DNA from 3 places in the Enterobacter cloacae complex sp. genome. Region 3 is predicted to be linked to each of the others. Evidence: predicted binding sites of a transcription regulator. Region 3 holds the regulator's gene; each other region holds the start of a gene.
What was found. The regulator Fur, encoded in region 3, represses iron uptake genes when iron is present. The targets are predictions, from matches to a motif close to ATAATAATGAGAACNACTATCAA.

Region 1 (4,246 bases), 1.7 Mb from region 3:
AGATTAATGTCAACGCGGCTACGCGCCCGGCGCAGCAGGCCAATCACCAACACGTTGAACAGGATCACCGCCAGAATGCAGACCAGGCTGTAGCGCGGATGCTGGCTGTAATTGACGGTCTGATAAAACACGGTCGCCAGCGAGTAGGCAATGTTTAGCCCCCAGAGGATGGAGAAGCCCATCCAGCCGCGGCTGGACTCGCGGGCAATGGCGCCCATCACCGAGATGCACGGAATATAGAGCAGGACGAAGATCAGGTAGCTGTAGGCCGCTGACGCGCTGCCAAATTTCTGGCCCATCACGCCCATTGCCCCGGTCGCCATTTCGCCGTCGCCTTTGCTGGCTTCAATCGGGTTCGCCAGCACGCTCAGGCTGAAGGTATCTTTCAGGCTCTGCCAGGTCTCTTCCACCGCGCCGAGCAGTTCATCGCCGAGGTGGAACGCCGCCGGATTAAACTCCTCTTCCTGGATATTCTCAGCGGTGTAGAGCGTGTTCAGGGTGCCGACCACCACCTCTTTCGCCATCGCGCCGGTGAACAGGCCCACGGTTGCCTGCCAGTTGTCTTCCTGAACGCCAATCGGTTTGAAGACCGGCGTAATGATCCGGCTGACGGAGGCGAGGGCGGAATCGTTAATGTTGTCCGCCGCCTGGCCGCTCAGGGTGAAGCTGTTCAGGGCACTCAGGAAAATGCTGACGATAACAATCACCTTACCGGCGCGCAGAACGAAGCCCTTCAGGCGCTGCCATGTCTGTATGACCAGACTTTTCAGGTGCGGAACGTGATACACCGGCAGCTCCATCACGAACGGCGACGCTTCGCCGCGCATGATGGTGTGCTTCAGCATCAGGCCGGTGAGGATCGCCATCACAATACCCAGCACATACAGGGAGAAGACGGCCAGCGCCCCTTCCTGACCAAAGAACGCCGCGGCAAAGACCGCGAAGATCGCCAGACGCGCGCCGCAGGACATGAACGGCGCCATCATGATGGTCATCAGGCGTTCGCGCGGTGCATCCAGCGTACGCGCGCCCATCACGGACGGCACGTTACAGCCGAAGCCGACAATCAGCGGCACGAACGATTTACCCGGCAGCCCCAGCGCCTGCATCAGGCGGTCCATCACGAAGGCCGCGCGCGCCATGTAGCCGGAATCCTCAAGGAAGGAGAGGAACAGGTACATCATGCCGATTTGCGGCACCAGCGGGAGGACGGTGTTGATCCCGCCGCCGATCCCCTGCGCAAGGAAGATAGTCAGCCATTCCGGGAAGTGGAGGGTATAGCCCAGCCACTGAATGCCGTGCACGAAGATAGCAACAGAGCCGCCATCAAAGATAGGTTGTAATGCGCCGCCGATGTTAATGGCGAGCAGGAACATCACGTACATCACCAGTAAAAAGATCGGCAAACCGAGGAAGCGGTTGAGCACAATCTTATCCACGGCGGCGGTGAAGCGGCTCGGTTCAGCGGTTAAGGCATTACTGACCACGTCACAGATCGCGGCGATGGCCTGATAGCGCGCATCGGCAATGTGCAGGGCCGGGTCATCCAGCTCGTCGCTCAGGCGAGCCAGCGCAACGTCCAGCTTATCCGCCGCATCGCCTGCGTAGGCGCGGCTATAGATATCGCCTTCCAGCATTTGCAGGCCAAGCCACAGACGCTGTCTGGCGGGCATGGTGTTGTCCATCTCCTGCGCCAGTTGTCTGGCTTCGCGCAGCAGCGGCTGGGCGTAGTGCACCAGCTCGACGTCGGCATTGCCCGCGTGGCGGTCAATCGCCAGCTTCAGGGCGTCAATGCCGCGCGCGCGGGTAGAAACCAGCGGAACCACCGGGCAGCCCAGACGGGCGGAGAGGGCGTCAACGTCGATGCGCAGCTTTTGCTTTTCCGCGATGTCGAGCATGTTGAGTGCCACGATGCAGGGAATACCCAGCTCCAGCAGCTGTAACGTGAGATACAGATTGCGCTCGAGGTTGGAAGCATCCACCACGTTGATGAGCATATCCGCGTCGCCGCTCAGAATATAGTGGCAGGCAATTTGCTCATCGAGAGAGGTCTGGGAGGAAATCGTAGTGAGGGAATAAGTTCCCGGTAAATCAACCAGCGTGACCTGGTTATCCGTCGTGGTGAACTGGCCTTCTTTGCGTTCAACCGTTACGCCTGCCCAATTTCCCACGCGCTGGCGCGCGCCGGTTAGCTGATTAAATAAGGTTGTCTTGCCGGAATTAGGATTGCCAATTAAGCCAATAGTTAATTTTTTCATTGTAGTAGACTCACTGAAACCGCTGGCTTGTTAACGGGATAAAGATTCAACTTCAATTAATGCGAGATCTTTTTTTCGCAGAACCAGATTAACGCGTCGGGTTTCGATATGAATGGGGTCGCCCAACGGCGCGACGCGCACCACCTGGAATGATGAGCCGGGTAGCATACCCAGTGACAGCAGCTTCTGCCGATAGGCCGGGCTTATCTCACGGGTAAAACCGATAATTTTCCACGCACTGTCTGGAGTGAATTGCATAGCGCCTGATTCCACGAGAGGTTAAATAATCTACACTGCGATGATAATGAGAATAGTTTTTATCAGCAATAATAAAAATGTGACGGGATGTTGTTAAGCGTATTATTTTGCGGTCGGATTGACCTTGCTCAATATTTGCGGAAGTACCGAAAGGGAAGAATAAATGTATTTTGTTAACGGAGTGATAAATAGTGGTTTAAATATGGATACACCATATTTATTTTAATTTCCTGCGGCCTGCTTGCCGGGCGGCACTGCATTTGCCCGGCCTACAAAATCGTTGGCCCGGTAAGCGTAGCGCCACCGGGCATTTACAGATTTAGCGTTTCTTACCCATTGCCGCTGCCAGCGCATCCATCATCGCGCTGTTGCCCGTCGGCTGTGCGTCGCGTCCGCGTGGCTTCGCGGCTTTCGCTGTAGGGCGCTGCTGTTCACGGCCACCGCCATTACCGCCACGGCGCGCGCTAGTGTCGCCCGGCTGCTCGTCCAGACGCATGGTCAGGGCGATACGCTTGCGCTGGAGATCCACTTCCAGCACTTTCACCTTCACGATGTCGCCCGCTTTGACCACGGTGTGCGGATCTTCAACGAACTTATCGGCGAGGGAAGAGATATGCACCAGACCATCCTGATGCACGCCGATATCCACAAACGCGCCGAAGTTGGTCACGTTGGTCACCGCACCTTCCAGCACCATGCCCGGGAGCAGGTCATTCATGGTTTCCACGCCGTCAGCAAAGGTCGCGGTTTTGAACTCAGGACGCGGATCGCGGCCCGGTTTTTCCAGCTCTTTGATGATGTCGGTCACCGTCGGCACGCCGAACTGTTCGTCGGTGAAATCCATCGCCTTCAGGTTACGCAGCGCGCTGCTGTCGCCCATCAGGTCTTTCAGCGCCTGCTGGGTGGCGGCCAGAATACGCTCAACGACCGGGTACGCTTCCGGGTGAACGGTGGAGGCATCCAGCGGGTTATCGCCGTGGTTGATGCGCAGGAAGCCCGCGCACTGCTCAAACGCTTTCGGCCCGAGGCGGCTCACCTTCAGCAGTTGCTGGCGGTTCTGGAACTGACCGTTCTCATCGCGCCAGGCGACGATATTCTGCGCCATCATGCGGGTCAGGCCTGCCACGCGGGTCAGCAGGGGCACGGAAGCGGTGTTCAGGTCCACGCCGACGGCGTTAACGCAGTCTTCCACCACCGCATCCAGCTTGCGCGCCAGCTGCGTCTGGCTCACGTCGTGCTGATACTGGCCCACGCCAATGGATTTCGGGTCGATCTTCACCAGCTCCGCCAGCGGATCCTGTAAACGACGGGCGATAGAGACCGCGCCGCGCAGGGAAACGTCCAGGTCAGGGAACTCCTGCGCCGCCAGCTCTGAGGCGGAATAGACCGATGCCCCCGCCTCGCTGACGATCACCTTCTGCGCCGTCACTTTCGGGAACTGCTTCTGCACGTCAAGATAGAAACGCTCGGTTTCGCGGGACGCCGTACCGTTACCGATGGCGACCAGCTCGACGTTATATTTTTCACACAGCGCCGCCACGACCGTCGCCGCCTTAGCCGCCTGGCCGGTGTGCGGGTAAATGGTGTCGGTGGCGACCAGCTTGCCGGTGCCGTCAACGACCGCCACCTTCACGCCGGTACGCAGACCCGGATCGAGCCCCATGGTAGCGCGCAGGCCAGCGGGGGCGGCCATCAGCAGGTCGTGCAGGTTACGGGCGAAGACGTTGATC
Region 2 (4,246 bases), 2.2 Mb from region 3:
ACCCGCCAGTACCACACCGGCGTCACGGCGTTCATCAATACGGAGAAATGATCTTCCCCCTCCTCTTTGGACATCAATTCAGGCGGTGGCGGTTCACTGACGTCTTTTGACACTTTCGTTTTATTAAACTCTTGCATCAATAAAAGCACGCCAGCGGTCAGTAATAGTAACGTTATGACCGTAAAGAAAATGCTGTTCATGGGTAGGCTCCATTTTTTTTGATTTTAAAATTGCCTCATGTTATTGTCAACGAATCTCACCCTTTTTCCAACCCCACCCTTTTGAAATTAAAGGAAATTAAAATGCTGCCCGACAATATTGTCCCGGCAAAGTACCACATTACGCCTGTGGAACAGCCTTCGACGGAAGCAGATAAAGAGGCGAATTTCACTCAAGGAAAAAGAAAACTCTCCGACTACGAAGCCGACATATTAATTGGTGTTTCGCGCACCGGCAAATCTCGTAATATGGTGCTGGAAGAGCATGATCGCCATTTAAAAGAACGTTTATTTCGGGCCATCAAGATTGAAGCTCTGGTTCATCTGCTGAATGATTTACAGGCCGAAGGGGAAATAGATGCCCAGACTTTAAGTCAAATAATGGCCGAGAAAACGCAGCAAATAAATGAAGCGGGCAATGAAATTTGGCTTAATTTAATTACGCGTGAAAAAAACAATCCCATTTTTTATCAGCTGGGGGAAGATTAACGTGAATAATGATACCGGTAATAACGTTTATTTGACTTTAGATGATAAGAAAAGCGATGAATTTATCTTAAAGCAAAATCTCGACGCCCTCAAAAAGATAAAAAATGACGAGATGACGCGAATTACGCAGGATTTAATTTCAATTCCGGCCACGCTGGTGCGCCTGAAATGGCAGAACCGCCGGGAGATTTATGCCTTGCAGGTCAAAGAGGAAATTTACGGCGCGGTGATGAACGCCATTATCGAACAGCACCCTGAGCTTAAGGAGAAGATCCTCGGGCGGCTGGAGGCGAGCTATCAGTACCTGCTGGCACGCGAAACCGCCACCCTGCGCCTGACCCGTAAACTCTCGGAAGGCAACTATCGCACATCAAACGTCACCTGCGTGGCGCTCGATGAAGAGGCGTCAACAACATCTTCCGACTGCTGACAACGTGGTTCGCCCGGCGGCGCTAGCCTGAGATTGTAGGCCGGGTAAGGCGAAGCCGCCACCCGGCACGGAAGGCGGCAAAAGCCATCGTTTTACTTCGCGGCCGCTTTCTCTTCGCCGACCAGACCAATCTTCAGGTAACCCGCCTGATGCAGCGTGTCCATTACCTTCATCATGGTTTCGTAATCGACGGTTTTATCCGCGCGGAAGAAAACGGTGGTGTCTTTCTTGCCGCCGGTTAGCTGGTCCAGCGCCGGAATAACCGAGGCATCCGTCACCGGATCGTTGCCCAGGAACATGGATTTATCAGCCTTCACCGACAGGTAGATAGGCTTTTCCGGACGCGGCTGCGGCTGGCTGGAGGATGCAGGCAGATTCACTTTTACGTCCACCGTCGCCAGCGGCGCGGCAACCATAAAGATAATCAGCAGAACCAGCATGACGTCGATAAACGGCGTCACGTTGATCTCATGCATTTCACCGTTATCGTCCAGATTTTCATTAAGACGCATTGCCATACAATCAACCTACGCGCAGTTTGGAGGCCGCATGCACCGGCTTAACGGCGCTGGCGTTCAGGTCCAGGTCGCGGCTTTGCAGCAGCAGAACCTGCGCGGCAACGTCGCCCAGCGTGGCTTTGTAACTGCCAATCATGCGCGCAAAGATGTTATAGATAACCACCGCCGGGATAGCGGCAACCAGACCGATAGCCGTTGCCAGCAGCGCTTCTGCGATACCCGGCGCGACGACCGCAAGGTTAGTGGTCTGCGTCTGGGCGATACCGATAAAGCTGTTCATGATGCCCCAGACGGTACCAAACAGGCCGACGAACGGGGAGATGGCGCCGATAGTTGCCAGGTAGCCGTTACCGCGGCCCATATGACGGCCTACGGCTGCAACGCGACGCTCCAGACGGAACCCGGTACGCTCTTTAATGCCTTCGTTATCTTCACTGCCTGCGGAGAGTTCCAGCTCGTTCTGAGCTTCATTCACTAACAGGGTAGTCAGGCTTTTCGCATGGAAGGATGAGGTGATATCAGAAGCCTGATCCAGAGAGCGGGCTTCTGCCAGCTGCTTCTGCTCACGCTTGAGGCGACGTTTTTGTGAAAGAAGTTCGGCGCTCTTGCTGAAGAAGATAGCCCAGGTGATCACGGACGCCAGAATCAGGCCGATCATCACAATCTTAACTACGATGTCAGCATGATGGTACATGCCCCAAACGGAAAGATCCGTCTGCATCAAATTATTACCCACTCTGTATCTCCAGGACGCAAATCACAAATCTGAACGTAATAATATCAAAACGTCGTCGAATTGATAGTAGTTCTCATTAGTATTTACATAGTGCCGTAATTTTCGCTCACTTTCCTTGCGCTTACGCAGTAAAAATTTTTTATGCGTATTTTTAATAATATTTTCTGCTTATTCGATAAGCATCCGGATGCACATTCTGACAATCATGGTAGTCTGGACGTCCAGACGTATAAAAATAGGGTTAGCGAACATGACTAAAAAGCAGCTTGAGACCACGCTGGTGCAGGCAGGACGCAGTAAGAAATACACCCAGGGCTCCGTCAACAGCGTGATCCAGCGCGCCTCCTCGCTGGTGTTTGATACCGTCGAGGATAAAAAAATCGCCACGCGTAATCGCGCGAAGGGCGGGCTGTTTTACGGTCGTCGCGGCACACTAACCCATTTCTCGTTGCAGGAAGCCATGTGCGAACTGGAGGGCGGCGCGGGCTGCGCGCTGTTCCCGTGCGGCGCGGCGGCGGTCGCCAATACCATTCTGGCGTTTGTGGAACAGGGCGACCACGTCCTGATGACCAATACCGCCTACGAGCCAAGCCAGGACTTCTGCACCAAAATTCTCAGCAAGCTCGGCGTCACCACCAGCTGGTTCGATCCGCTGATTGGGTCAGGCATTACCGGGCTTGTTCAGCCGAACACGCGCGTGGTGTTCCTGGAATCTCCCGGCTCCATCACCATGGAAGTGCATGACGTCCCGGCCATCGTGAACGCGGTGCGCAGTATCGCGCCGGAAGCGATTATCATGATCGACAATACCTGGGCGGCAGGCGTGCTGTTTAAAGCGCTGGACTTTGATATTGATATCTCCATACAGGCGGCGACCAAATATCTGATTGGCCATTCCGACGGCATGATCGGTACGGCGGTAGCTAACGCCCGCTGCTGGGATCAACTGCGTGAAAACGCCTACCTGATGGGTCAGATGGTGGATGCCGATACCGCCTACATGACCAGCCGGGGCATCCGTACGCTCGGCGTGCGTCTGCGTCAGCACCACGAAAGCAGCCTGCAAATTGCCCAGTGGCTGGCGCTGCATCCGCAGGTGGAGCGCGTTAACCATCCGGCGCTGCCGGGCAGCAAAGGCCACGAATACTGGCAACGTGACTTTACGGGCAGCAGCGGGCTGTTCTCATTTGTTCTTAAAAAGCGCCTGAATGACGCCGAGCTGGCGCGCTATCTGGATCACTTTACCCTCTTCAGCATGGCCTATTCCTGGGGTGGATTTGAATCGCTGATCCTGCCTAACCAGCCGGAGCAGATTGCGGCCCTGCGCCCGGGCGGCGAGGTGGACTTTGAGGGGACCTTAATCCGCCTGCATATCGGGCTGGAAAATGTGGACGATTTAATTGCGGATTTATCGGCAGGGTTTGAGCGCATCGTGTAAAGTGCTGGCTGAAATGTACTCCCCGGAAGCCATTCTGAACACCGCAAGTGGAAAAGTCTGTATGAGATGCGCCTGCGATCAACCCCGACAGGCAAATTTGGGAGTACAATAGCGTTATATCTGCTGTTCCACAGGAAAGTCCATGGCTGTTATTCAAAATATCATCACGGCGCTCTGGCAACACGATTTTGCCGCGCTGGCGGACCCGCATGTCGTCGGGATTGTCTATTTCGTGATGTTCGCGACGCTGTTTCTGGAAAATGGACTACTGCCAGCCTCATTTTTACCCGGAGACAGCCTGCTTCTGCTCGCAGGGGCGTTAATCGGCAAGGGCGTGATGGACTTCGCACCGACAATGGTGATCCTCACCTCTGCGGCCAGTCTCGGCTGCTGGCTGAGCTATTTGCAGGGGCGCTG
Region 3 (4,246 bases):
TTAATTCGAGGGTATTTCTGACTACCCCTGACCTTTTGGTCTTTTCTGTTTTTCGCCGTTTAAGGCGTTTTAATTCGTCAAAGAGGAATAATCTATGCGTACGTTCAGTGGCAAACGTAGTGCGCTGGCGCTGGCTATCGCCGGTGTGACAGCAATGTCGGGCCTGGTGATTGCGCCAGAGGCAAAAGCAGCAGGCTTCATTGAAGATTCCACCCTCACGGGCGGTATTTATTACTGGCAGCGTGAGCGTGACCGTAAAGACGTCACTGAAAATAAATACAAAACCAACCTTTCTCACTCGACCTGGAACGCCAACCTGGATTTCCAGTCGGGATATGCCGCCGATATGTTCGGGATTGATATTGCTGCTTTCACCGCAATTGAAATGGCCGAAAATGGCGACAGCGGCCACCCGAACGAAATTGCGTTCTCCTCCAGCAATAAAGCCTACGACGAAGACTGGTCCGGCGATAAAAGCGGTATCAGCCTCTATAAAGCGGCGGCAAAATTCAAATATGGTCCGGTCTGGGCGCGCGGGGGGTATATCCAGCCAACAGGACAAACGCTGTTAGCGCCGCACTGGAGCTTTATGCCAGGTACCTATCAGGGGGCGGAAGCCGGCGCTAATTTTGACTACGGCGATGCGGGGGCGTTGAGCTTCTCCTATATGTGGACCAACGAGTACAAAGCGCCGTGGCACATTGAGATGGACAAGTTCTACCAGAACGATAAAAAAACCAAAGTCGAGTATCTCCACTCTCTTGGCGCGAAGTATGACTTTAAAAACGATCTGGTGCTGGAAGCGGCGTTCGGTCAGGCTGAAGGCTATATCGATCAGTACTTTGCTAAGGCCAGCTATAAATTTGATATCGCAGGTAGCCCGCTGAGTACCAGCTATCAGTTCTACGGCACGCGCGATAAGGTCAGCGATGGCAGCGTAAATGATATCTATGACGGTACCGCATGGTTGCAGGCGCTGACCTTCGGCTACAAGGTCGGCCAGGTTGATTTACGCCTGGAAGGGACGTGGGTTAAGGCCGAAGGGCAGCAGGGTTACTTCCTGCAACGTATGACGCCTACCTACGCCTCCTCTAACGGTCGTCTGGATATCTGGTGGGATAACCGCTCTGACTTTAACGCCGACGGCGAAAAGGCGGTCTTCTTCGGCGCAATGTATGACCTGAAAAACTGGAACCTGCCCGGATGGGCAGTGGGAGCATCCTACGCGTACGCCTGGGATGCGAAGCCCGGGGATATGGCAACGCCAGACGCGTACTACGATCCAAACTACCGTCTGAAAGAGTCTTCATACAGCCTGGATGCGATTTACACCCTTCAGGAGGGCCGTGCGAAAGGCACGATGTTCAAACTGCACTTCACCCAGTATGACAACCACTCCGATATCCCGAGCTACGCGGGCGGCTACGGCAACATCTTCCAGGATGAACGTGACGTGAAATTCATGGTCATTGCGCCATTTACCATCTTCTGATGAATGCTGCGGCGGGCGGTGTCCCGCCGTTATGGAGACTGAACATGATGAATAAAAGGGTAATCGTTGCGTTGCTGGCCTTCGGGCTGGTGGCATGCGTGCAGGATCAGGCGCCGAAAGAGGACTCCCGTCTGAAAGAGGCCTACAGCGCGTGCATCAATACCGCACAGGGTTCTCCTGAGAAGATTGAGGCCTGTCAAAGCGTGCTGAACGTGCTGAAAAAAGACAAAGCCCATGAGCAATTCGCCACGCAGGAAAACGTTCGCGTGATGGATTACCAGGCCTGCATTCAGGCGCGTAAAACCGGTAACGATCAGGAAGTGGCGAAGCGTTGCGATAAGATCTGGAACGAGATACGCAATAACAATAAATAAGTTGCTTTACGCCCGGTGGCGCAGTGTCACCGGGCTTTTTTCAGGCAAAAAAAAAGCCAACCTCACGGCTGGCTCAGAGTATGAACACTCACTTATTTTGCGTCGTGCGCATGTTCATTTTCGCGGCAATCCCCTTCAGCGCAGTGACCATACAGGTACAGGCTGTGGTTAGTCAGGCGGATGCCATGACGGGCGGCGATTTCACGCTGGCGTGATTCAATGGAATCATCGCTAAATTCAATGACCTTGCCACAGTCGAGGCAGATCAGGTGATCGTGGTGGTGCTGCTGAGTCAGTTCGAACACGGACTTGCCGCCTTCGAAATTATGACGAGTAACAATGCCCGCGTCGTCAAACTGGTTCAGCACACGATAGACGGTTGCCAGCCCAATCTCTTCACCCATATCGATAAGACGCTTGTAAAGGTCTTCCGCACTGACATGGTGATTGTCTGGCCCCTGAAGCACTTCAAGGATTTTTAACCGAGGAAGCGTTACTTTCAGGCCAGCTTTCTTTAATGCGGTATTGTTGTCAGTCATGCGGAATCTGTCCTGTTGCTAAACGATTCACTTCAAAAGAAGAAGTGACAGAAAATGCACTTGGGATAATGCGTCTCATTATAGAACTGCCATGCCTAAATGAAAACTGCAAGTCTCAAGCAAAGTATGCTTATAAAAACGTGGTATCACCAATAAACTTGTTCGATGGCACCCACTTTTTACCAGGGGGATATTGTACAGGTCTGAGCGAAAAAGTTAAAAGTTTGTAGCAATTAATTTAATCGGTTTTACCTGGAAAACGGGCGCAACCGGAGCTGCGCCGCAGGGATATCAGGCGTTAAGGATATCGTCCAAGTTCAACTCTTCGCGAACCTGCTTAACCCATTTCTCTACGCGCTCAGCGGTCAGCTCTGGCTGGCGGTCTTCGTCAATGGCCAGGCCAACGAAGTGCTCGTCATCTGCCAGACCTTTAGAAGCCTCGAAGTGATAGCCCGCCGTTGGCCAGTGACCGACGATCGCCGCGCCGCGTGGCTCAATGATGTCGCGAATGGTGCCCAGCGCATCACAGAAATACTCCGCATAATCTTCCTGATCGCCGCAGCCGAACAGGGCAACCAGCTTGCCGTTGAAGTCAACTTCTTCCAGCGTCGGGAAGAAATCGTCCCAGTCACACTGGGCTTCACCGTAGTACCAGGTCGGGATGCCCAGCAGCAGGATGTCATAGCCCTCGAGATCTTCTTTGCTGCTCTTGGCGATGTCATGCACATCAGCAACGTCTTTACCGAGCTGTTTTTGAATGTTTTTTGCGATATTTTCAGTATTGCCGGTATCACTGCCAAAGAAAATGCCGATGATTGCCATGAGTAAAATAACCTCTTGAAACTTAATGGTATGGTGGCGCAAATTGTCCACGGATAAGGGCAATAATAGCAGAACAGACAACCCTGCGGAAACAGCTATCACGCAGGACTGCACTCTGTGCTACATGAAAAAGGTAATATTGAGGATTTTCTGACTCACGCCTTGCCGCGTAACGTCTCAAGCTGGGCGATCAGCATCTCTTCGATCAGTTCGCTGCGGCTTATGTTGCGCGCGTCAGCTAACGCGTTAAGCGCATCGACGGCATCGGCATTCAGCTTCAGTTCGACACGCTTAAGCCCACGATTTTTATCGCGTTTAAGCTGGTTGCGTTTATTGATACGCAGCTGTTCATCGCGCGAAAGCGGATTCGTTTTCGGTCGTCCCGGTCGACGCTCATTCGCGAACAGATCTAGTGTCGTACGGTCCGTTTGTTCTTTGGCCATGATTCTGAGACTTCGGGGGATACACGCCGCCCTGCTAATGCCCGGGCGATAAGCGCGCCATCATACATCACCCAAATCCACACGCCAACGACTGGAAGCCCGTCGTCTTCCGGTCGCTGGCTTTTTAATCAATTCGCGGTATCAGTGAGATAGCGGCGAATGGCGCGCAGGACGGCGTCAGGTTTTTCTGCATGTACCCAGTGCCCGGCACCGGCAATGACGTGAGCGCGTGCCTGCGGGAATTGCGCCAGCAGCGCGTCACGGTACGCATCAGTAACGTAAGGAGAGTTGCCGCCACGAATGAAGAGGGTAGGGTGCGGCCAGGCGGGGACGGTTTCCCAGCCCACAATATGCGAATACTGATCCCACAGGACCGGAACGTTAAAGCGCCATTGTCCGTCGACAAATGATTTCAGCAGAAACTGCACCACGCCTTCTTCATCGAGATGCTCGCGCATAACGGCAGCCGCCTGCTGGCGTGTGGAGACGCCTGACGCCGTCACGGCGTTGATGGCAGCGAAAATCTCATCGTGACGGCGAACGTCGTAATTGACGGGCGCAACGTCAATGACCACC

Region 1: a site for Fur is predicted at 2,557-2,579, ahead of feoA (ferrous iron transporter A). Genes of this name have one in related genera too.
Region 2: a site for Fur is predicted at 2,452-2,474, ahead of exbB (tol-pal system-associated acyl-CoA thioesterase). Genes of this name have one in related genera too.

Annotation. Positions count from the first base shown of each region.
Region 1 covers NZ_LT991957.1:1,714,454-1,718,699, reverse strand. The annotation lists gene feoB (Fe(2+) transporter permease subunit FeoB) at 1-2,258, opposite strand, end outside; gene feoA (ferrous iron transporter A) at 2,289-2,516, opposite strand; gene DBR02_RS08745 (Tex family protein) at 2,836-4,246, opposite strand, start outside.
Region 2 covers NZ_LT991957.1:1,264,095-1,268,340, forward strand. The annotation lists gene DBR02_RS06380 (ESA_00282 family adhesion-associated protein) at 1-200, opposite strand, end outside; gene DBR02_RS06385 (hypothetical protein) at 303-707, shown strand; gene DBR02_RS06390 (cytoplasmic protein) at 709-1,137, shown strand; gene exbD (TonB system transport protein ExbD) at 1,230-1,655, opposite strand; gene exbB (tol-pal system-associated acyl-CoA thioesterase) at 1,660-2,391, opposite strand; gene metC (cystathionine beta-lyase) at 2,642-3,829, shown strand; gene yghB (DedA family general envelope maintenance protein YghB) at 3,972-4,246, shown strand, end outside.
Region 3 covers NZ_LT991957.1:3,448,773-3,453,018, forward strand. The annotation lists gene chiP (chitoporin ChiP) at 95-1,492, shown strand; gene chiQ (ChiQ/YbfN family lipoprotein) at 1,540-1,866, shown strand; gene fur (ferric iron uptake transcriptional regulator) at 1,959-2,405, opposite strand; gene fldA (flavodoxin FldA) at 2,697-3,227, opposite strand; gene ybfE (LexA regulated protein) at 3,383-3,670, opposite strand; gene ybfF (esterase) at 3,799-4,246, opposite strand, start outside.